2 regions of the Shewanella sp. JNE2 genome follow, and region 2 is predicted to be linked to the other one. Evidence: predicted binding sites of a transcription regulator. Region 2 holds the regulator's gene; the other holds the start of a gene.
The links. Region 2 encodes MetJ, which represses methionine synthesis genes. Its sites were predicted from a motif close to TAGACGTCTAGACGTCTA; they were not measured.
Positions count from the first base shown of each region.

Region 1: a site for MetJ is predicted at 3,434-3,451, ahead of metK (methionine adenosyltransferase). Genes of this name have one in related genera too.

Region 1 covers NZ_CP096169.1:877,068-889,340, forward strand. Annotated here, with positions in the region: gene MZ182_RS04015 (hypothetical protein) at 1-410, shown strand, start outside; gene MZ182_RS04020 (hypothetical protein) at 639-1,154, opposite strand; gene MZ182_RS04025 (hypothetical protein) at 1,621-2,106, opposite strand; gene metK (methionine adenosyltransferase) at 2,240-3,391, opposite strand; gene tkt (transketolase) at 3,870-5,864, shown strand; gene epd (erythrose-4-phosphate dehydrogenase) at 5,981-6,997, shown strand; gene MZ182_RS04045 (phosphoglycerate kinase) at 7,124-8,299, shown strand; gene fba (class II fructose-bisphosphate aldolase) at 8,513-9,580, shown strand; gene MZ182_RS04055 (YdiY family protein) at 9,777-10,514, shown strand; gene nhaD (sodium:proton antiporter NhaD) at 10,695-12,164, shown strand; gene MZ182_RS04065 (hypothetical protein) at 12,250-12,273, opposite strand, start outside.
Region 2 covers NZ_CP096169.1:591,984-604,256, forward strand. Annotated here, with positions in the region: gene phsA (thiosulfate reductase PhsA) at 1-1,675, shown strand, start outside; gene MZ182_RS02730 (4Fe-4S dicluster domain-containing protein) at 1,688-2,254, shown strand; gene nrfD (NrfD/PsrC family molybdoenzyme membrane anchor subunit) at 2,257-3,204, shown strand; gene MZ182_RS02740 (sulfite exporter TauE/SafE family protein) at 3,310-4,053, opposite strand; gene metJ (met regulon transcriptional regulator MetJ) at 4,196-4,510, opposite strand; gene metB (cystathionine gamma-synthase) at 4,723-5,886, shown strand; gene MZ182_RS02755 (bifunctional aspartate kinase/homoserine dehydrogenase II) at 5,898-8,291, shown strand; gene MZ182_RS02760 (hypothetical protein) at 8,507-9,088, opposite strand; gene metF (methylenetetrahydrofolate reductase) at 9,462-10,349, shown strand; gene MZ182_RS02770 (methyl-accepting chemotaxis protein) at 10,413-12,273, opposite strand, start outside.

The DNA.
Region 1 (12,273 bases), 290 kb from region 2:
AGGTGGTCTCGGTTGGATCTAGGTTATTGGCGTTTAATGAGGATGTCTTTTTTGCGGACTATATTAATGTCAGTGGTGTCCAGTTAATACCATTTATAAATAGGCATAACAATTTAAAGTATGTGTTGATGCATGTATTTAATTACATTGACTGCGTTGATTGGGAATGTTCTAGAATTGAACGCTGGCCTCTGGGCTACATTCCAGAAGTTTGGGAATCAAAGCATGGGCGATTTTTTATTGAACCAGTTGTCAATAAGGACAAAATACCTGAAAACTTAGACGCCTTTCGTTTGTATGAGTGGGGTGGTGCATTTAATATAATAATATCCGAAGCTTTCAAGGATAAATTGTTGTCTGTGGAGTTTGATAGTTCCCTTCTTGATTTTAAACCACTATCTCTTAAATAATAAATGCCGAGGAGGTTATTAAACATCCTCGGCATAATTTTGTTTGTATATCCATCCCTCAACTTTGTAGGCGCATATTGATGCGGGACACATATTGGGCAAGATTCTTGGTGGGCAGGTCAATACCCACAGATTATTGACCACTTGATGCTGATGACTTAGTAATATCATAGCAATTGTCTAGAACCACGGTGAACAGCTCCTAGACAGCCCGCCCCCACAGTGTTTTTAGATTCTTTCACGTACGTAATCTCCTAATTCTATGATATTTCCAAATTCAAGAGATATACCTTTCCCATCTAGAAGCCTATATGACTTAAAATCTCTACGAAAGAACACAACAGCATCTAATGTCTTTAATTGATAAACGAGCCACCAATTCTGCCCTTCCTTTTTTGGGTAGCTCTGACGGCATGATTTTAGGTACTCTTTTATAGATAAACCACGAATTTTTCTTCTATCTAAATCTGCCTCCTTCATTACATCCGGAGGATAAACATATGCACTAAGTTTTGCAGCAGAGATACCTAAGAATTCCGCCTGTCTTTCTAATTCACTTGAAGGATTAATTATTTCTTCCAGTTCTGACTGTGTGAGATTGCTATAAATGTTATCTTTACCACATATTCCGCAATGAAATGAAAGATTAATTTTATTGCTGGTCATAAAGTCATCAAAAAAACACGCATCGACTTCATTATATTTTTCACAATACTTACACTTTAATGATGCTGTTGTTGACATTGTTATCCCTACAAAAAGCTAACGTCTTAGTATTTATGCGCTGCGCTGTTTGCAGGCATAAATCGCTTGTTTACTAAATCTCAAATATGGCCGCTGCCACATCCATGTAAATGGGTATAAATGATGCTATAGGAATTTGCTTTTTTGCGGTAGCGGTTTTTATACCGTTTGAAGGGTAATTAGTTGATATCTATGACTGGATGTTACACTATGAACCAGGCTAGGAAAGTCAGATTCACTAGCTCACTTATGGGACATAAATGTGATAGACCCTTTGATCTAACTCGTCAGTTTCTCATTAAAATTTCTATGGATTAATAAACATATAAACAGCCACTCATTATAAAACAACATAATGCACTTTCAGTTTGCCTACAATCTGCTTTGGCTAAAATGGCTTAGAATGAGAGTCCTCAAAAAAATGAAACGGGACACCCGCTTTCTAGCTTTACACTAGCGTATCAGCCTAAAGAATGAGCCATTGCCCGTTTGGGTAAGTACCAATATAACCAAAAGGTATTCTTCCACTGAGATACCAAGATAGGCGTTCACTCGTAAAGGCTGAAAGTTTAACGTCAGCTCGGAGTAGTGTAGCGAGCGTATCTGCGTCGTCGGATGTCAGTGCGCATACTTCTGCAACGGGAATCATTTTCCAAGTGGAGAGGTAAGCTGACTTAGATATTTCATCTACTTCGTTGTCAGAAATCCAAGCATGCATGTCATTTACTACTGCCTTTGTTTTTAATGAAGTAGCCAAGTTATGATCTGTTACACACAGGCTTTCATATTGGATTTCGTAAGGTGTTTCAAAAAAGGCTTCAGGATCGGATTCAATAAAAGCGGCAATGTCCGCTAATGTACCGTATGTCTTTGCTGTTTCCTCTGGCTGACCTACATTGGCTGCCCATGCACAAGTTTGAAGTTGTTGTAATAAGGTGGCGTTATCGGTCATGGGTCTGTGCACTCTAATGGTTAGTGTATATGCTGCTTTTTATCTTGCTGTATTTGTCTTAGCATTATTAATCTACCCCATCATGCATAAAAAAACCGCTTGGTAGCGGTTTTTTATGCATCTTAATATGGGATTATAAGCCAGCGTCAGCGCGCAGTGCTTCGGCTTTATCTGTTGCTTCCCATGGGAATTCGTTGCGGCCAAAGTGACCGTAAGCGGCAGTTGCCTGATAAATTGGGCGAGCCAGATTTAGCATTTCAGTCAGGCCATATGGGCGTAGGTCGAAGTGTTGACGCACTAATTTGATCAGCACCTCTTCAGACACTTTACCCGTACCGAAGGTCTCGATACTGATTGATGTTGGCTCTGCCACACCGATAGCGTAAGACACTTGCAATTCGCAGCGATCAGCCAGACCTGCAGCAACAATGTTTTTTGCTACATAACGGGCAGCGTAAGCGGCACTACGGTCAACTTTTGATGGGTCTTTACCAGAGAATGCACCACCGCCATGACGCGCCATACCGCCGTAGGTATCTACGATGATCTTACGACCCGTTAAACCACAGTCACCCATAGGTCCGCCGATAACGAAACGGCCAGTTGGGTTGATAAAGTATTTAGTGTCTTTGCTTAACCACTGGGCAGGCAGAACGGGCTTGATGATGGTTTCCATCACGCCTTCGATCAAATCAGCTTGGGCGATATCAGGGCTGTGCTGGGTTGAAAGCACGATCGCATCGATACCGACAATCTTGTTGTTTTCGTAGGCGAAGGTGACTTGGCTTTTCGCGTCTGGGCGCAGCCATGGCAAAGTGCCGTTTTTACGTACTTCTGATTGACGCTTCACTAATGCATGGGCATAAGTGATAGGTGCAGGCATCAGGATCTCGGTTTCATTGCTGGCATAACCAAACATTAAGCCTTGGTCGCCGGCACCTTGTTCTTTTGGATCGGCGCGATCAACACCTTGGTTGATGTCTGGAGACTGTTTACCAATCGCGTTTAATACGGCGCAGGAATCGGCATCAAACCCCATGTCTGAATGGGTATAACCAATTTCGCGAACCGTTTTACGGGTCAACTCTTCAATATCTACCCAAGCAGAAGTAGTGACTTCACCACCCACTAATACCATGCCAGTTTTGACGTAGGTTTCACACGCGACGCGTGCTTTAGGATCTTGGGCCAGAATTGCATCTAGCACAGCATCAGAAATCTGATCTGCAATTTTATCGGGATGACCTTCTGAGACCGACTCAGAAGTAAACAAGTGCTTTGCCATAGTAGGAAAATCTCGTCGTTAGCATTCAAACGTGTAGAAGCATCTACATCTAGACGGCTATTTTAGTGGAAATTCATCACTATGACACCCCCAAAGCCAAATATTTGTGTACTTAGTGAGGTAAATCCCAGCTTTAAAATCCAAACTAAAAAGCGATTTTGTTAATTAACTTTTTGAAAATAAATCATTAAATATATCTTTGGACCATTATTTTTCATTGGTATATCTAATTAAAATGCCCAAGATGGCCCGTAGGCAATCTTAAGTAAAAACTTTATGAGTGTCTTGGTATGCCGATTTTAATTACGAAGTTTGGACTATAAAAGTTCATATTCAATCTCTTTTTTATCTTGATAAAGCACGATTGACGCGATGAAGGTGAAATTGTGATGAATTTTCGTTTGCGTCATCCTCTTATGTAGGGGAAAATATGCATCCAAATTGCCCGCTAGACCCCACAAATTAAGCAGGAGAGAGCATGTCTTCCCGTAAAGTACTCGCCAACGCAATCCGTGCGTTAAGTATGGATGCAGTTCAAAAAGCAAACTCAGGCCACCCCGGCGCCCCAATGGGCATGGCAGATATTGCTGAAGTGCTGTGGAATGATTTCCTTAAGCACAATCCGAACAATCCGAAATGGGTAGATAGAGATCGTTTTATCCTCTCTAACGGTCACGGCTCTATGCTGATCTACTCTTTACTCCACCTGACGGGTTATGAACTACCGATTGAAGAGCTGAAACAATTCCGTCAATTGCATTCAAAAACCCCAGGTCATCCTGAATATGGTTATACCCCAGGTGTTGAAACCACAACGGGTCCATTAGGCGCGGGCATTAGTAATGCGGTCGGTATGGCGATTGCCGAAAGAACACTAGCTGCGCAGTTTAACCGCGACGGCCACGAGATTGTTGATCACTATACTTACTGCTTCCTTGGCGATGGTTGCTTGATGGAAGGTATTTCCCACGAAGCTTGTTCATTAGCTGGCACTTTAGGTTTAGGTAAGTTAATTGCATTTTGGGATGACAACGGTATTTCTATCGACGGCCATGTTGAAGGCTGGTTTACCGATGACACGCCAAAACGTTTCGAAGCTTACGGCTGGCATGTGATTGCCAATGTTGATGGCCATGATAGCGATGCGATTCGTGCCGCTATTGAAGCGGCGAAAGCCGTGACCGACAAGCCCACCATGATCTGCTGCAAAACCATTATCGGTTTCGGTTCGCCAAACAAATCTGGCAGCCACGATTGTCATGGCGCACCATTAGGTGATGCTGAAATCGCCGCGGCTCGTGAATTCTTAGGTTGGCCACATGCGCCATTCGAAATCCCTGCCGATGTTTACGCCGGTTGGGATGCTAAAGAGGCGGGTGCTGCAAGGGAAGCCGCGTGGAACGACAAGTTTGCTGCTTACGCTAAAGCATACCCAGAACTGGCTGCAGAGTACGAGCGCCGTGTACTGAAAGGCGAATTACCTGCTGATTTCGAAGCTAAAGCACAGGCATTTATCCAAGAATGCCAAGATAAAGCCGAAGGTATTGCGAGCCGTAAAGCGTCACAAAATGCCATCGGTGCCTTTGGTGCTATGTTGCCTGAACTGCTTGGTGGCTCTGCCGACTTAGCGGGTTCTAACTTGACCTTATGGTCAGGTTCTAAAGGGATTCAAGACGATCCAGCCGGTAACTATGTGTACTACGGTGTGCGCGAGTTCGGTATGAGTGGCATTATGAACGGCGTGTCACTCCATGGTGGCTTTATTAACTACGGTGCGACTTTCATGATGTTTATGGAATACGCGCGTAATGCTGTGCGTATGTCTGCACTGATGGGCATTCAAAACATCTTCGTTTACACCCATGACTCTATCGGTCAAGGTGAAGACGGCCCAACGCACCAACCCGTTGAGCAATTAGCTAACCTGCGTATGACGCCAAATATGGCTGTATGGCGCCCCTGTGATGCGGCTGAAACCGCTGTTGCGTGGAAGGCGGCTATCGAACGTCGTACGGCACCAACATCACTCATCTTCAGCCGTCAAAACCTGAAGGCTCAAGTACGCAGTGCTGAGCAATTAGCCAATGTGGCAAAAGGTGCGTACGTACTGCAAGACTGTGCAGGTACACCAGAACTGATCCTGATCGCAACCGGTAGTGAAGTGCAATTGGCGATGGAAGCGGCAGCGGCTCTGACTGAACAAGGCAAACAAGTTCGCGTAGTTTCTATGCCATCAAACACTGAGTTTGATAAGCAAGATGCGGCTTATAAAGAGTCAGTATTGCCCCGTGCTGTGACTAAGCGTGTCGCCATTGAAGCAGCCCATACTGACTTCTGGTACAAGTATGTTGGTTTCGAAGGCACTGTTGTGGGTATGACCACTTTCGGTGAGTCTGCGCCAGGCAACGTGTTGCTGAAGCATTTCGGTTTCACCGTTGAAAATGTGCTGAATGCAGCAAAATCACTAGGTTAATCAGCCAAAGGATTAGATTAAATACAAAAGGTTAAACTTTTGAACTGTTAATCTGTATAATGCGGCCTGCAATCGTTTGCAGGCCGTTTTTGTATTAAGAGGAAACTGATACCTCAATGATCCGAGTCGCTATTAATGGTTATGGCCGTATCGGCCGCTCTATCCTTCGCGCTTTATATGAGTCGGGAAAACGTCAGCAAATACAGATTGTCGCGATTAATGAATTGGCTAAGCCTGAAGCCATTATTCATCTTACCCAATACGATACCACCCATGGTCGGTTTCAACACAAAGTGAAGCTTGTTGATAATCATATGTTGATTGGCGACGATGCGATAAAAATCCTCCACGAGCCCGATGCGGCAAAACTCCCTTGGCGCGAGATGGATATTGATATCGTCTATGAGGCCACGGGCGTAATCTTAGATCGTCAAAGCTGTGAAGCCCATATCCATGCTGGCGCTAAGCAAGTGCTGATAAGTCATCCATCGTCAGCCGATGTTGATGGCACTATTGTTTATGGTGTGAACCACGATTTACTGCGCGCCGAACATACCGTTGTCTCAAATGCCTCATGCACTACCAACTGTATCGTGCCAGTGATTGATGTACTCGATAAACACTTTGGGGTGAAAAGCGGTGCTATTACCACCATCCATTCGGCGATGAACGATCAGCAAGTGATTGATGCCTATCATGATGATTTACGTCGCACCCGAGCTGCAGGCCAATCTATTATCCCCGTTGACACTAAACTTGCCCGCGGTATTGAGCGGATTTTGCCACATATGAAGGACAAGTTTGAGGCCATTTCGGTGCGCGTGCCAACGATTAACGTAACCGCGATCGACTTGTCTGTCACCTTAGCGAAAACCGTTGATATTGCCAGCGTGAACCAAGTGTTAGAATTGGCCGCCAATGGGCGATTTAACGGTATCCTAGGCTATACTGATGAGCCTTTGGTATCATGTGATTTCAACCATGATCCCCGCTCCAGTATTGTTGATGGCACTCAAACTCGGGTAAGCGCTGGGCAGTTAGTTAAACTGTTGCTGTGGTGCGATAACGAGTGGGGTTTTGCTAATCGTATGTTGGATACGAGTTTGGCGATGATTGCAGCTAAACAAAGCTGAAAAATAAGAATTTATACCAATGGGTTAAGAAGTTTGTAGTTAATTCGACGGGATATCGAGTTGCTATCTACTCAAATCGATTGATGAAAACCAGTTTGTTTTTTGATTATAAAAGGAAGCGTTACCATGGCAATTATCAATATGTCAGATCTGGATCTTCAAGGTAAGCGAGTGCTTATCCGTGAAGATCTCAATGTGCCTGTCAGCAATGGCGTCGTCACCAGTGATGCGCGCCTTAGAGCCTCTCTCCCCACTATCGAGTTAGCCCTTGCCAAAGGTGCGGCGGTAATGGTGATGTCGCACTTAGGTCGTCCAACCGAAGGTGAATACAACAGCGAATTTTCAATGCAACCTGTGGTCGATTACTTGGCCAAAGCCCTGTCTTGCACCGTCCGTTTAGCGACCGACTATTTAGACGGCGTTGAAGTCGCTGTAGGTGAAGTGGTTGTGTTTGAAAACGTGCGCTTTAATAAAGGCGAGAAGAAAAACGACGAAGCGCTATCTAAGAAAATGGCCGCCCTGTGCGACGTTTATGTGATGGATGCCTTCGGCACAGCTCACCGCGCAGAAGCGTCAACCAACGGTGTTGGCTTATACGCGCCTATCGCCTGTGCTGGCCCATTACTGGCCCAAGAGTTAGATGCTTTAGGTAAGGCGTTAGATAATCCAGCGCGTCCATTAGTGGCGATCGTCGGCGGCTCTAAAGTGTCAACTAAGCTCACCGTATTAGAAAGCTTATCGGGCATTGTGGATCAATTAGTGGTTGGCGGTGGTATTGCTAACACCTTTATCGCTGCGGCGGGTCACAATGTCGGTAAATCTTTATACGAAGCCGATTTAATTGACGAAGCTAAGCGTTTAGTGGCGAACGCCCAAAGCCGCGGCGGCGATATTCCTGTACCAACCGATGTGGTTGTGGCGGGTGAGTTTAGCCCAACGGCAACGGCGACCTTAAAATCGGTGAGCGATGTTAGCGATAGCGATATGATTTTCGACATCGGCCCAGACAGCGCCGAAGCCTTAGCCAAAATCATTGAATCTGCTGGTACTATCGTATGGAACGGCCCTGTTGGCGTATTCGAATTCGACCAATTTGGCGAAGGTACTAAGCGTATCGCCCAAGCGATTGCGGATTCTAAAGCCTTCTCTATCGCTGGCGGTGGTGACACCTTAGCGGCGGTCGATAAATACGGTATCGCCGATAAAGTGTCTTACATCTCTACGGGTGGTGGCGCTTTCCTCGAGTTCCTCGAAGGTAAGGAATTACCCGCTGTAGCTATGCTGAAAAAACGCGGCGCTTAAGAGATTGGTTTTAAACAATGCGGCGTATAAGACGCCGCAATAAGCCGCTAACTAAGTGGCTATAAAAGTAAAAGAATTATAAAAAACCGCTTATTCTCTTTTGTCATACCACAATCTGACTTAAGTGATTAAGCATAAAAATCCATCCAAACGATAGCGACCTCGGTGACCAAGCGTTAATGTGACAGTCACCCTATTATTGGAGTTAAAAAAATGGCGTTAATTTCCCTACGACAACTACTCGATCACGCGGCAGAACATGGATACGGTGTGCCAGCGTTTAACGTAAACAACTTAGAACAGATGCGCGCCATCATGCAGGCCGCAGAAGCTACCGACAGCCCTGTTATTGTGCAAGCCTCTGCGGGTGCGCGTAAATATGCCCGTCCTCAGTTCTTAAAATATCTGATGACAGCGGCCCTTGAGCAGTATCCTGATATCCCAGTCTGTATCCACCAAGACCACGGTACTGACCCTGATATCTGTCAGCGTTCTATCCAATTAGGTATGTCATCAGTAATGATGGACGGCTCATTAATGGCCGACGGTAAAACCCCAGCGTCTTATGAGTACAACGTTGATGTGACTCGCAGAACCGTTGCATTCGCCCACGCCTGTGGTGTGTCTGTAGAGGGTGAAATCGGTTGTTTAGGCAGCTTAGAAACCGGTACTGCCGGTGAAGAAGACGGCGTTGGTGCAGAAGGCGTGTTAAGCCACGACCAACTGCTGACCAGCCCAGAAGAAGCGGCGCGCTTTGTTGCTGATACTCATGTTGACGCGCTGGCGATTGCGATTGGTACTAGCCACGGTGCATACAAGTTCAGCCGTAAACCGACAGGCGATGTACTGCGTATCGACCGTATTAAAGAAATCCATGCCCGCATTCCTAATACTCACTTAGTGATGCACGGTTCATCTTCTGTGCCACAAGAATGGTTACAGATCATCAACCAATACGGTGGTCAAATTCCTGAAACTTACGGTGTGCCATTAGAAGAAATCGTTGAAGGTATCAAACACGGTGTGCGTAAAGTGAACATCGATACCGATCTGCGTTTAGCGTCTACTGGTGCGGTACGTAAATACTTGGCCGAACACCCAAGCGAGTTCGACCCTCGTAAATTCTTAAAAGCCTCGATGGAAGCGATGGCGGATATTTGTACTATTCGCTACGAAGCCTTTGGTTGTGCGGGTCAGGCATCTAAGATTAAGCCTTTGTCTTTACAAGCAATGTACAAAGCTTATCAGTCTGGTGCGTTAGATCCTAAGATCAATATGTAAGTTTTCGGCTTAATGAAAAACCCGCTAAAAAGCGGGTTTTTTTATGTTCAAAATAGAGTCGGTTTTCAATTGTTACTCATAAATGTTAGTATTGCGCGCATTTTTTAGGCGTACTAACCCTATCAATATGTGTTTATCCAATTTGGTCGAGCAGATATGCCATAAGGTGGGTACAGCGAAATAGGAAGAGGTAGACATGAAGAAAGTACTGACCGCAGCGATATTAATGGCTGCACCTTTTATGGCGAATGCTGGGAGTGATTTTGTCAAAGGCGATAAAACATTTGCTGGTGAAGTTGAACTGGGTGCAACCTTAACCACAGGTAATACGGATACTTCATCCTACAAGGGACGTTTAAATCTTAAACATGAGCTTGGTGATTGGGAGAATCAGTACCTACTCGAAGGTTTATACAAAGAAGATACGGGTTCTGTCACTGCGAAACGGTATTTAGTCGCTGCACAAGGTAACTACAAAATGACAGACCGTAGTTACTTGTTTACAAATGCCAACTACGAAGTCGATCCCTTTACAGGGTACGAATACACTCTGTCAGGTGCAACGGGTTATGGGCATAGATTATATGATGCGACAAAGACGTTTTTAGACGTTGAAGTCGGTCCTGGTTATATCTATCAACGTCTTGATTCTGAACAGGCTATTTTAGAGGGGCAGAATTCTAACGACAGTATCGTTGCCCACGGTGTGATTAACTTTGAAACTGAAATTACCGATACTTCTAAGTTCCAACAACGTTTTGTTGCAGACTATGGTGATAAGTTAGATGCCCGCTCCGAAACCTCGTTAACGGCCAATATTATCGGCTCGTTGGCAATGAAGTTTGCGGTAATTGTGCGCTATAACAGTGAACCATTTGATAATAAGAAAAGCACAGACACTGAAACGAATATGACGTTGTTATACGCATTCTAATCGTGAGTCACATCAACTCAGAAGCACCTCAGGGTGCTTTTTTATTGGTAGATTGACAAAAATTAATGCTTTTTAGCCCGTTAGCCAGTCATTGGCATTCAGAAGTTTGCTTCTTATCAACATTTTTTACTGACTCGGTATGGTAATTTCTAAACTCATTCCCACGTAGAGATGAACTTAATGAAATTACAGCGGTTATTTAGGGGCAGTGGAATGGCATTTCTCAGCCTATGTTGTATTGCCGTATTGGGCAGTTTCTCACCCGCGGCTTGGGCGATGGCAGACGGAATTGAGCGTCTTAATTTAACGACTGCCACGGTAGGTTATATTGCCGTCTTTGTGTTTATTGTTGGCTATATATTGGTGATGGCGGAAGAGAAATTACACTTGCGCAAGTCAAAACCAGTGCTTGTGGCGGCCGGTATTATTTGGGGCATGATCGGTTTTGTGTATACACAAAATGGGATGTCTGAGATTTCTGAGGCAGCATTTAAACATAACCTATTGGAATACTCTGAATTATTACTGTTTTTGCTCGTTGCTATGACCTATATCAACGCGATGGAGGAACGTAATTTATTTGATGCTATTCGCGCTTGGCTCGTTGGTCGGGGTTTTAGCTTAAGAACGGTATTTTGGCTTACGGGGTTTATGGCTTTTTTCATCTCCCCTGTGGCGGATAACCTGACGACTGCATTATTGATGTGCGCCGTGGTGATGAAGGTGGGGGCAGGGCAGCGTAAATTTATTACCCTTGCGTGTATTAACATTGTGGTCGCAGCCAATGCGGGAGGCGCTTTCAGTCCATTTGGGGATATTACTACATTAATGGTATGGCAAAAGGGGACGGTACACTTTGGGGAATTCTTCCATTTATTTATTCCTTCTTTAGTCAATTTTGCGGTACCTGCGGCCATTATGAGTGTGTTTATCCCGCATTATGTGCCTGAGGCTGAAACGGTAAAGGTTTACACTAAGCCCGGTGCCAAACGCATTGTTGCCCTATTTCTATTTACGATTGCTACCGCGGTGTGTGCTCATTCGTTCTTTGGTATGCCACCCGTGCTAGGCATGATGACTGGGTTAGGTTTTCTGCAGTTTTTTGGTTTCTACCTGCGTAAGACCTTCGATCGCTCGGTAGCGCGCGAACGTGCTAAAGCAGAATTAAGACACGATGAATTGCGTTTACAACAACTGGGTAGTGTCGTGCCTTTTGATGTATTTAACCGTATTGCCCGCGCAGAGTGGGATACGCTGCTGTTTTTTTATGGTGTGGTGTTATGTGTGGGCGGCTTAGGTTTTATGGGGTATTTGAGCTTAGTGTCTGAAGCCATGTACCAGCACTGGGATGTCACTTATGCCAATATCGCGATAGGGGTTTTATCATCGGTTGTTGATAATATCCCGGTGATGTTTGCGGTATTGACGATGAATCCTGATATGAGCTTAGGGCAGTGGTTGCTAGTGACCTTGACTGCTGGTGTTGGGGGCAGTTTATTATCCATCGGCAGTGCTGCTGGGGTGGCCCTTATGGGGCAGGCTAGGGGGATTTATACTTTTGGTGCGCATTTACGTTGGACGCCAGTCATCGCCTTGGGTTATGCGGCGAGTATCTTGGTACATATGTGGATGAATGCCGCGATGTTCTAAAAATGTCGCTTAAGTTTTTTGAAATATAATCGAAAAGAGAGGCATCCATCGGATGCCTCTTTTGGTTTGGAGATTTGATGAGAGATTATTGTGGTTGAACTTGAATTAA
Region 2 (12,273 bases):
CTTCGGCCATAACCTGTACGAAGGCATTAACATGTCCGAAACCCGCGGCATGATGGCAGCACAGATGGATAAAGGCGCCAAGTTGGTGGTGTTCGAGCCAAGATTCTCGATTGTGGCCGACAAGGCCGATGAATGGTATGCCATTCGCCCCGGCACCGATGTCGCGGTCGCCTTAGCGTTATGCCATGTATTAATTGAAGATAATCTATACGATAAAGCTTTTGTTGAGCGTTATGTTGAAGGCTTCGAAGCCTTTGCCGACGAAGTGAAAGCCTATACCCCTGAATGGGCAGAAACGGTTTCCGATGTGCCCGCCAAGGACATTCGCCGTATCGCCCATGAATATGCCGCTAAAGCCCCCCATGCTGTAGTCGATTTTGGTCATAGAGCGACATTCACTACGGAAGAGTTTGATATGCGCCGCGCCCTTTATGCTGCCAACGTCTTGATTGGTAACATTGAGCGTAAGGGGGGGATTTATATCGGCCAAAAGCCGGGTGATTACAACAAGCTCGCCGGTGAAGCGGTTGCGCCAGTGTTGGCCAAACCCGGCATAAAAGATATGCCAAAACCAGCCGCAAAACGCATTGACCAAGTGGAAGAACAATACGCCATGATGTGGTCATCGGGGGGGATTTACCAAACCATTCTCGATGCGACCTTAAGTGCAGTGCCATATCAGTTACACGGCTGGGTGATGTCCCGCACTAACCCAATGCAAACCATGACAGACAGAGCGCGCGTTGTTGAAGCCATGAAAAAGCTCGACTTTATCGCCGTGTGTGATGTGTATATCAGTGAAACTGCGGCCTATGCTGATGTGATTTTACCTGAATCAACCTACCTTGAGCGCGATGAAGAAATTGCCGATAGGTCGGGGAAAAATCCTGCTTACTATGTGCGTCAACGAGTGGTTGAAACACTCGGTGATACAAGACCCTCTTGGCAAATCTTTAAAGACATTGGCAATGAACTGGGCCTCGGTGAGTTTTATCCATGGGACAACATTGAAACCCTGCAATTAATGCAAGTGAACCGCGATACCGCGCTGTTACGCCGAATTAAGGATGAAGGTTTTGTCAGCTTTGGTAAGCCTATTATGTTGCGCGAACCTAAGATGGTTGCCGAGTTTATTAAGGCATACCCCAATGCGCGACCCGCCGATGAAGACGGCACTTACGCCAGTGCACTGACCTTTAAAACCCCAAGCGGCAAAATTGAACTCACCTCCGCTAAAGTTGAAGCGATGGCTCCGGGGCGTGGAGTGATTAAGTTCCGCGAAGTGGCTCTGAAAAAACCAGACGAGCTCTACTTTATCCAAGGCAAAGTGGCTGTACACACCAATGGCGCCACCCACAATATTCCTATGTTGGCGAACCTGATGCCTGATAACGCTATCTGGGTTCACCCAGTGACAGCGGGCAAGTTAGGGATCAGTAATGGCGATCCAATTCGTCTCACCAGTAGCGTAGGTACCGAAGAAGGTCATGCCTTAGTCACACCAGGTATTCGCCCAGATACTGTATTTGCTTATATGGGTTTCGGCTCTAAAAACAAAGAGTTGGTCAGAGCAACGGGCAAAGGTATCCACTGCGGAAACTTACTTCCCCACGTGACAGCACCTGTGTGCGGCATGAATGTGCACACTACGGGTGTCACGCTGGCAAAGCGCTAATCGGAGGCTTAAATGAATAAACGATATGTAATGGTGCACGACGAGAATAAGTGCATCGGCTGCCAAGCTTGTAACGTGGCGTGTCGCAGTGAAAATGGTGTACCTGAAGGTGTTACCCGCCTACAGGTACGTGTCGAAGGCCCCTATGGTGAAATGCCCAATCTGCATTTCAAATACCACAGGGTATCCTGCCAACAGTGTGAAGATGCACCCTGCGTTAAGGTGTGCCCAACGGGGGCTGCCTATGTGGGTGAAGACGGCATTGTTTCTATTCATGCAGATAAGTGTGTGGGTTGTATGTACTGTGTGGCGGCGTGCCCCTACAAAGTACGTTTTATGAACCCAGAAACTAAAGTCGCGGATAAGTGCAACTTCTGTAAAGACACGCGTTTAGCGCGGGGTGAAGAGCCTGCTTGTGTGACTGTGTGTCCAACCGATGCGCTTGTGTTTGGTGATGCCAATGATCCTAAGAGTGAAGTGGCCATCATGCTCAATACCAAAATCACTTACCAAGATAAAACCCATTTGGGCACTAAGCCTAGGGTGTATCGCGTTCCTACCAAAAGAGGGGGGATTTGATTATGAACAATACTTGGGGCGATATGACGCAATATGATCCAGTGACTTGGCACTGGGTTATCGCCGTCTACCTATTTATGGCGGGGTTATCCGCGGGCAGTTTACTGATTGGTATCGGTCTACGTTGGGCGAATAAGGAGCTTAACGCTGGAGTTGAAAGCAGTATTCTTAAGGCGGCGGCCATTATTGGGCCTGTAGCGATCAGTTTAGGTTTGGCGTGCTTAGTGTTTGATTTAACCAAGCCATTCCATTTCTGGTTAATCTTGATTAACTACAACTTCCAGTCAGTGATGGCTATTGGGGTGTTGGCGCTGCTGGCTTATTCACCCTTGGCATTTGCCTACGCGATTCTCGTATTGCGTGACGATTTGCCAAAGTGGGGCTTAGGTTTCTTAGTGCCTATTGCTAAGTTACTTATGCCCTTTAGAAAGGTGATTGAAGTATTGCTGTTTGTCCTCGCTATTGGCGTAGGGGCTTACACTGGCTTCTTAATTTCGGCCATGAATGCCTATCCTATGCTCAATACTGCGGTACTGCCTGCACTGTTTTTAGTGTCAGGCTTATCGGCGGGCGCTGCGGCTAACGCGGTACTGGCGTTGCTGATGTTTAAGACAGACAGTCACGATAAAACGCTTGTCAAAATGCACGGTTTAGAATTGCCTGTGATGGCGATTGAAGTCATGTTCCTGTTTATGTTGTTCTGCGCCTTGTACTTTAAAGGTGGTGCTGCGGCTGCAGCACTGGCTTCATTGACAACAGGTGTTTGGGCAAGCGTATTCTGGATTGGCGTAGTGGGTATCGGCTTTGGTATTCCATTGCTGTTTATGCTGCTACCCGCTGCGACTCGCCATACTAAGGGCGCAATGATCATGGTTGCCTGTGCTAGCTTAACGGGCGTGCTCGCACTGAGACACTTTATTGTGTACGCAGGACAAAGCTACTTAAGCTGAGTGTAGATAGGCTTTACATATTGAGAGATAAAGAAAAAGCACTGGCAATGTCAGTGCTTTTTATTGTTTGAATCTTGAGAAGGTTTGCCTGTACAAGCAGGGCACTTATTGGGGTAATAGCTCGATAACCGACTTTACCGTTAACACTAACGCGCTGATGGCACAGAGGGCTAATGTCGCCATTTTTGTTTTATGTTTATCGATGCGTCCCACGAGTTTACCTGCGACTAAATAACCCAAAATGACTGAGGGTAATAGCATTAAGGAGAGCCATAGGTGTTTGATCTCTAGCAAGCCTGTTACAGCTAAAATACACAGCGCAATCATAGAGCTAAAAATAAAGAAGGCCGATAAAGCTGCGCGAAACTGCGAGGCATCTTTGCCTGCCAATAAAATCGCCATTGGCGGGCCACCAATTGCGGCAATATTGCCGAAAATCCCTGAAACCACACCCGCACTGAAGAGGGTTGCTTTATTAACGGGGAGACTGAATTTATATAGGCTGAGAATAACCGCGATTGTCACAATGGCGGCGATGGATAAACCGAGTATGGGTTGAGGCGCAAACAGCAACAGGCTGGCACCGATAAAACCGCCGGGTACGCGACCGATAAGAGCATATTGCAAGCCATTGAATTCTAAATGACCGCGCTCACGCACTAAGGTAAGTAGCGCGATAGAGAATCCCATCGCAATAACGGGTGCAGGGACAAGCTGCGGATCGACGATATACAACAAGGGGCTAGCAACAACCGCAAGCCCAAATCCAATCAGGCTTTGGGTTAAGGCGCCCATAAACACGATTAGCGAGGCTAAGGCAAGTGTCTGGGGATCTATCATAGAAAACATAGGGTTCCTACATACCCCAAAATCTCAAGATAAACTCATCGCTTGAGATTATGTAGGCATAAACAAAAAGGGACCGTTAACGATCCCTATTGATGAGCAATGTGATCTTGAAAATAACAGCAATCTTGGAAGCGACGAGTCGCTATTCCATGTCTTCCCACTCGATCCCCATTTCGTCCATCAACAACTTGGCTTCGGCGGGAATACTATCTGGGTTGTCTTTTGACAGATCGTCATCGTTAGGCAATGGCTGGCCAGTGTAGGCGTGCAAAAATGCCTCACACAACAGCTCGCTGTTGGTGGCGTGACGTAAATTATTGACCTGACGACGAGTACGTTCGTCCGTAAGGATCTTAAGCACTTTGAGCGGAATGGACACAGTAATTTTCTTTACTTGCTCATTCTTCTTGCCATGTTCAGCATAGGGGCTGATATATTCCCCATTCCATTCAGTCATTGACTCACCTGTTATAACGCTAAATTCGGGGCAGATTTTAAACCCTTACAAACAACAGTCAAATTATTGCTACTATTTCTTAGGGATTGCAAACAGATTTCTTTATGTTTAGACGTCTAAACGTCTTAACGCCTATTGACGATGTGGTTGGGCTTAGGTACATTTAGACGTCCAGACATCTCTATCAGTCTACCGAATTTAGGAGTCCACCCATGGCAGAGCGTCAATTAGCCACACTGGCAGTGCGTCAGGGTATCGAAAGCGATACTCAATATGGTGCCGTTGTGCCACCGATTTATTTGTCGACTAATTACGCCTTCGATGGTCATAACAATCCCCGCGAATTCGATTACAGTCGTTCAGGCAACCCAACGCGCTGCATTTTAGGCGAAGCATTAGCCCAATTAGAAAAGGGGGCGACTGCTATAGTGACATGCACTGGCATGGCGGCCATCACCTTAGTGACCACCTTACTCGGCCCAGATGATCTCTTGGTTGTGCCCCACGATTGTTACGGCGGTTCCTACCGTTTATTTACCAACTTGGCGAAGAAAGGCCAGTTTAAGCTGATTGTGGTGGACCAAACTGACAGTCAAGCGTTAGCCGCAGCCATAGCGCAGAATCCTAAGATGGTGTGGCTCGAAACCCCATCGAACCCGTTATTGCGTGTGGTGGATATCGAAGCCATTGCTAAGGCGAGCCATGATGTCGGCGCGCTGGTGGTGGTCGATAACACCTTTTTATCGCCGATATTGCAACAACCCCTATTGTTAGGTGCGGATATCGTTATCCATTCCACCACTAAATATATCAATGGTCACAGCGATGTGGTCGGCGGCGCTGTGGTCGCCAAAGATGCACAAATCGGCGAAAGCTTACATTGGTGGTCGAACACTCTAGGCTTAACGGGGTCAGCCTTCGACAGTTATCTGACCCTGCGCGGCCTACGTACTCTAGCGGTACGCATTCGCGAACATCAAGCCAATGCCCAGCGCATTGTTGAGGTATTAACCCAAAGCCCTGTGGTGAGCAAAGTCTATTACCCTGGTCTTGCGGATCACCCTGGTCACGCCATTGCGGCCAAGCAGCAAAAAGGCTTTGGCGCTATGCTGAGCTTTGAGCTCAAAGGCGGCGAGACCGAAGTGGTGGCCTTTTTAGGTGCATTAAGTTTATTTAGCGTGGCAGAAAGTTTAGGTGGCGTCGAAAGTTTAGTGGCCGTGCCCGCCACTATGACCCACAGAGCCATGGAGCCGCAGGCGCGCTTCGAGGCTGGTATTAAAGACACCCTATTGCGTCTATCGGTGGGTATTGAAGATGCCGCCGATTTAGTTGCAGATATTCAAGCAGGATTAGCCGCCGCTGCGGCTTGTCAGTAGAGGAATAATAGATGGCACGTTGTCACTTACATAAATTTGGTGGCTCCAGTTTAGCGGATGCCGATTGTTATCGTCGAGTCGCCCATATCCTGTTAACCCACGGTCATAGTGATGATCTTGTGGTGGTCTCTGCAGCGGGTAAGAGCACGAATTTTCTGTATAAATTATTAGCGCTGCGTGATGCGGCTCAGCTATGGCAAGAAGAATTACAAGTGCTGATCAGCTACCAACAGGGGTTGATTGAGCAGTTGTTGTCGAATGAACAAGCCCGCGATCTGCGTGAGCGTTTGGCGACTGATAAAGCGCAACTTATCAGCTTATTATCCTTAGACGTTCGCAACGATTACCAAATCAACCATGTGGTGAGCTTTGGCGAACGTTGGTCGGCACGCTTAATGGCGGCGCTGCTGCGCGAATCTGGTGTGGCGGCAAGCCATGTGGATGCCTGTTCAATTTTAGTGGCCGATGAAGCCGCTGTGCCGCAAATTCGGGTACAGGAATCCCGCGCTAAAGTACAAGCCCTATTAGCCGCGCATCCCAATGAACGCTTAGTGATCACAGGTTTTATCTGCGCTAACGAGCGTGGCGATACCTTATTACTTGGTCGTAATGGTTCAGATTTTAGCGCCAGCCTGATTGCTAGTCTTGCCGATATCGAGCGCGTGACCATTTGGACCGATGTGGAAGGGGTGTTCAACGCCGATCCTAATAAAATCAACGATGCTAAGTTACTAAAAAGTATGTCACTTGCCGAAGCCGATCGCCTAGCGCGTTTAGGCTCGCCAGTATTGCATTCGCGCACTTTGCAGCCGTTATTCAATACCGAAGTGAGCTTAGCGGTGCGTTCAAGTTATGCGTCCCACACTGACTTTACCTTAATCGCGCCCCACAGTTCGTCGGCGAGTGCGCCTGTGGTGACTAATCTCAATGCCGTTGTCTTGTTCGGCTTTAAACTCACAGGGGAGTTAACTCGTTTATTAGATTTATTGATTGCCGCGGGTTTCACGCCATTGGCCCATTGGACCTCTGCCCATCAAAGGGTTGAACTTGCTTATACCGCTGAGAATCAAAAACAAGTTCAAAGATTACTCGATGCCGAGGCAGAAGCATTCGGGATCAGCGATCAGCAGATCAACACAGATTTTGGTTTAGTCGCATTAGTGAGTGCGGACGCCGAACATTATCGCCGCAGCTTCGCACGTTTACTGAGCCGTGATGCTAAACCTTTGTTCAGTGGCGATTTAAGCCTAGTGACGCTAGTGCCACAGTCACAGGTGAATCTGTTAACCCAAAAAGTCCACCGCCGCTGTGCTGGCCCGCGTAAACGCATTGGCGTCTTACTGCTCGGTGTGGGCAATATCGGTGAGGCTTGGGTCAATCTGTTCAAGTCGGTTTCGCCATCACTGGACCATGAACTTGAGGCTAAGGTTGAGTTAGTGGGATTAGTTAGCTCCAGTAAGGCGTTGATCAAATCCGCTGGCATTAACTTAGCCAATTGGCAGACCGAATTCGAGGCAGATGCTACGCCTTGGCAATATGAGCATTTATTTGAGCAGTTAGAGCAAGTTAACTGCGATGAGCTGGTGGCCTTAGATATCAGTGCCAGCGCCAGTTTGACGCTGCAATATCCAGAACTGTTCGAGCGCGGTATCCATGTGGTGAGCGCGAACAAACTCGCGGGCTCGGGTCCACTACCTTTTTACCGTGAGTTAAAGCAGCAACTAGGTAATCGTCGCTTATTTTGGCGCTACAATGCTAGTTGCGGCGCCGGCTTGCCTATCCAGCATGCGCTGAATGATCTGCGTAACAGCGGTGATAGCGTTGAGGCCGTGGGGGGGATTTTCTCCGGCACCCTGTGTTGGTTATTTGAGAAATACGATACCAGCAAGCCATTTTCAGAATTAGTGATTGAAGCCAGAGGCTTAGGTATTACTGAACCCGATCCCCGCGACGATCTATCCGGCCGTGATATGCAGCGTAAGTTGCTTATTTTAGCTCGTGAAATTGGCCTTGAAATAGAGCTTGAAGATATTGAGCTGCGTTCATTAGTGCCCGCACATTTAGCGGATATTCCCTTAGAGCAGTTTCTTGCTCGCATTGCCGAGTTAGATGCCGATTTGCTGCAACAATATGGTGCGGCGGCTGAGCAAAATAAGGTGCTCAGATACGTGGCATCCTTAGACAACAGCGGCCCAGAGCTTAAGGCTGAAGTGGGCTTGCAGTGGATTGATACCGATCATCCCTATGCCAATTTAACCCCGGGGGATAACGTGTTTGTGATCCGCAGCGCCTTCTATCAAGGTAATCCGCTGATCATCCGTGGACCGGGCGCAGGCCGCGAAGTGACAGCGGCAGCAGTGCAGTCAGACTTGACCCAGATTTGTCGCGATCTATTGCAGGAATAGATTTAAATTCAAAAGCTTAAAGGACTCATTCGAGTCCTTTTTTTGCTTGTGGCATATGGGATGATACTTTAAGTTGGTTCATTGTCGATTAGAGAAGATTGTTTTTAGGGCTACTCATCCTTTATGGCAGCCTACAAACACTGCTGGACGTTGGTTTGATTGAAATAGCTTAAGCATTATCTACTCAGCTTTGCTACCTCTAATTGTTTAATATGCTAGGCTAACTCTATTCGCCATCTTCGTGTCGGGCTTACAATACTAATATTGCTAAGTGGGTCATTCATTTTCTCTTCAATAGATCTCATTCCAACATTACTGCCAGAAAAAAAGTCATCTACATCTGTATCGTTTTGGATAAAACCGAGTACTACTGGTTCTTTTATCCCTATGTTCTGTAATTTCGTCATATCAGATAAGCAAGCTTTTATCCCAAATTTATCGCCGAGTTTTCTATACTTAATCTCAATCCCCTTTAGGATCGGCAAATCATACAAGTGTATATCACTACCCTTGTGAACTCGTGTGGGATGATCAAAATATCGTTCAACATCTATACAAGCTATATCAATTTTATTGAAATATTCTGTGTGAACAACGGATATATTGTATTTTGCATGAGGGTGTCCTGTGCCGGAAATTTCTATTAGATGAGGTAATTTCCTTTTAATTTCTGAATACAGCATCGATTGGATATCTGACTCGAATAAGTAGCTATAAGGTGCAGCTTGGAAGCTATCAAATAACTCCAATATTGATATCTCAACAACTTCACGTATCTCATCATTTGATATGTTCATGCGGATTCCTAGATCTTTTCTAAGCAGGAATAAAACGGTTGATTAAAATTAGCGAGGAAGGAGAACAATGACAACTGTTACCGCCTCGTTATCAATCATCATTAATTAGTATAACTTATTAATTTTTTTTTTTAAAAGTTTACCTTGTAGATCTCCTATGGGAAATATTGCAAAACAATTTTTGAAAGGGTTAATACTCTAGAACGCAATGGGGTAGAAATTGGCCTGAATGGATTTTTTGGCTTGACTTGCATCTCAGTTTCTCTAGTATATGGACATGTAGACGTCCAAACGTCCATTTGATTTGAACCACTGAACTATAGAGTCGTGCCATGGGCGGTTAGTCGTGCCAAGGGCGGTTGAGGAAATACACATGGCTTTTCATCACGCACAACATTCACATTCGCTAAACCAGAGCTTGTCTGAGCTTAATGGCGATATTAATGTTTCTTTTGAGTTTTTTCCGCCATCGACCCCCGAAATGGAACAGATCCTGTGGAATTCTATCCGTCGTTTAGAGCCACTGAATCCTAAGTTTGTGTCTGTGACTTATGGTGCTAACTCTGGCGTACGTGACCGTACCCATGGCGTGATTGAGCGTATCCAACAGGAAACGGATCTTGTTGCCGCGCCGCACTTAACCTTAGTGGATGCCAGCGATGAAGAATTATTAGAACTGGCGAAACATTATTGGAAATCGGGCATCCGTGACATAGTGGCACTGCGTGGTGACTTACCCGCAGGCAGCCCAAAGCCAACCCGTTTTGCGGCCGATTTAGTGCGTTTGCTGCGCTCTGTGGCTGACTTTGATATTTCCGTTGCGGCCTATCCAGAAGTGCACCCCGATGCGAGCAATGCACAGGCGGATTTGATCAACCTTAAGCGTAAGATTGATGCGGGTGCCAGCCGTGCCATTACCCAATTTTTCTTCGATGTGGAATCTTACCTGCGTTTTCGTGATCGCTGCGTTGCCGCTGGTATCGATGTTGAAATCGTGCCAGGCATCTTACCTGTGACTAACTTTACCCAGCTAAAACGTTTCGCGGGCATGACCAATGTGTCGTTACCTAATTGGTTACATAAGCAATTTGATGGCCTAGAAAACGATGCGGGTACACGCCAATTGGTGGGGGCAAACGTGGCAATCGATATGGTAAAAGTATTGTCCCGTGAAGGCGTGAAGGATTTCCATTTCTACACCTTAAATCGCGCCGAATTGACCTACGCGATTTGCCACACTTTAGGCGTGCGCCCTAAATAACACCTTATAAAATGAGCTAATAAAAACGCCGCAGAGAATGCGGCGTTTTGTTTTTTCTGTACTTTAAATTTTAAATTGAGCCAATAACGTTGTTAAACGGGCTGCGAGTTGGGCAAGTTCATCGCCAGCGCGTGCAGTTTGTACCGCACTATCTGTCGCATTGGTTGCAATATCATTGATGTTATTGACATTTTTATTAATTTCTGCCGAAACGGCGCATTGCTCATTTGCGGCGCTGGCAATTTGAATGTTCATTTGGCTAATAGTTGAAACGGCATGGGTAATGGCTTCGAGTGCTTCACCCGCTTGGTGGACTTGGGATACGCAGCTTTGGGTGGTACGGGTGCTGGTTTCCATCGCATTAACCGTGGATTTAGCTTTATGTTGAAGCACTTCGATCATCTGCTGAATTTCTGTGGTAGATGCTTGGGTGCGGCTAGCAAGGGTGCGCACTTCATCGGCAACGACCGCAAATCCTCGACCTTGTTCACCCGCCCTTGCGGCCTCAATTGCCGCATTGAGTGCGAGTAAGTTAGTCTGGTCGGCAATATTACGGATAACCACAAGCACAGAATCAATTTCAGCGGTATTACGCTCTAATTCATTGATTGCGCTCGCTGCTGTGGCTATCTCCTCGGCTAGAATTGCTATCGTTGATACCACTTTTTGTACGACCAATTTGCCTTGTTCGGTTGAGTCATTGGCGTGATTGGCGGCATCGGCCGCATCGGTGGCGTTATGGGCAACTTCTTGTACCGTTGCGGCCATTTCATTCATTGCGGTAGCAACTTGCTCGGTTTCGAGGTGTTGGCGATCCGCCATTTGCTGGGTTTCTCGCGTAATGCTCGACATTTCCTCTGCGGAGGTGGCGAGCAGGCTGGTAGAGTCGGCAACTTGGGAAACTGTGCTGTGAATTTTTTCAACAAAGCGGTTGAATGCCATGGATAATTCTGCGATCTCATCCTTACCATTTACCGCGATTCGGCGGGTTAAGTCACCTTCACCTTCGGCGATATCATTCATGGCTTGGGTGGTTTCTGCGATAGGACGCGTAATACCCTTGGCAATAAACCAAGCAATGGCGGTTCCAATGACCAGAGCTACTAAACCGATAAGGATCAACTTAAGGCGAATATCCGCTATCGCTTGTTCTGAATGGGTTCTATCCATCGCAATATCGAGTACGCCAAACACGTTTCCTGAGTAATCTTTTATGGCGTGGCGATACAGGGCGTAGGTTTTGTTATTTAAGGAAATAGTGCGTATGACTTCATGGCCTTGCATGACGTTATTGAGTTCATCTGTCGCTTGGGTATCAGGCGTGAATGTAGCGCCAAATAACTTATATCCAGAATCATCTGGCAAGATGAGGGCGATTTCCGCTTGATAGGCTTGTTTAAAATTATCAAAAAAAGGTTGACCAAAGGACATGCCAAATTCCACCGAACCTGTGTGTTGTCCGTTGTAACTCATTGGTACTAAGCCGCGAATACCCAATCCTTCCACTCCATATTCCAAGCCATAGAGGGGGCGTTTTTGGCTATTTGTCTCAACGATGGTTTTACGTATGCTGGTGAGATCATCGCCAAATTTTTCAGGGCGATGTAAACGCAGGAAAGATGTGGCAGGTGGCCTATGAAATTGGAATTGCTGAACGGCAAAATCACGCTTTAGTTGGGTAAAGATAGGCAAGGTGCGTGTGGTGAGTTCATCACGATCACCTATTGCAAAGGTGCTTTGCACTTCAGGTGTGAGTGAGATGATGGTTGCCATTGCTTCGGCTAATTTGCCCGAAGAGGCGATTTCGGCCACTGCGGTTTCATAGAGCTTATGGAGTTCTCTTTGTTCGGATTCAGCAACTTGGCGACTGAATTCGGAGAGCACGAGCGGCATGATAAAGCTCATAGCTGTTAACAGTAATAGA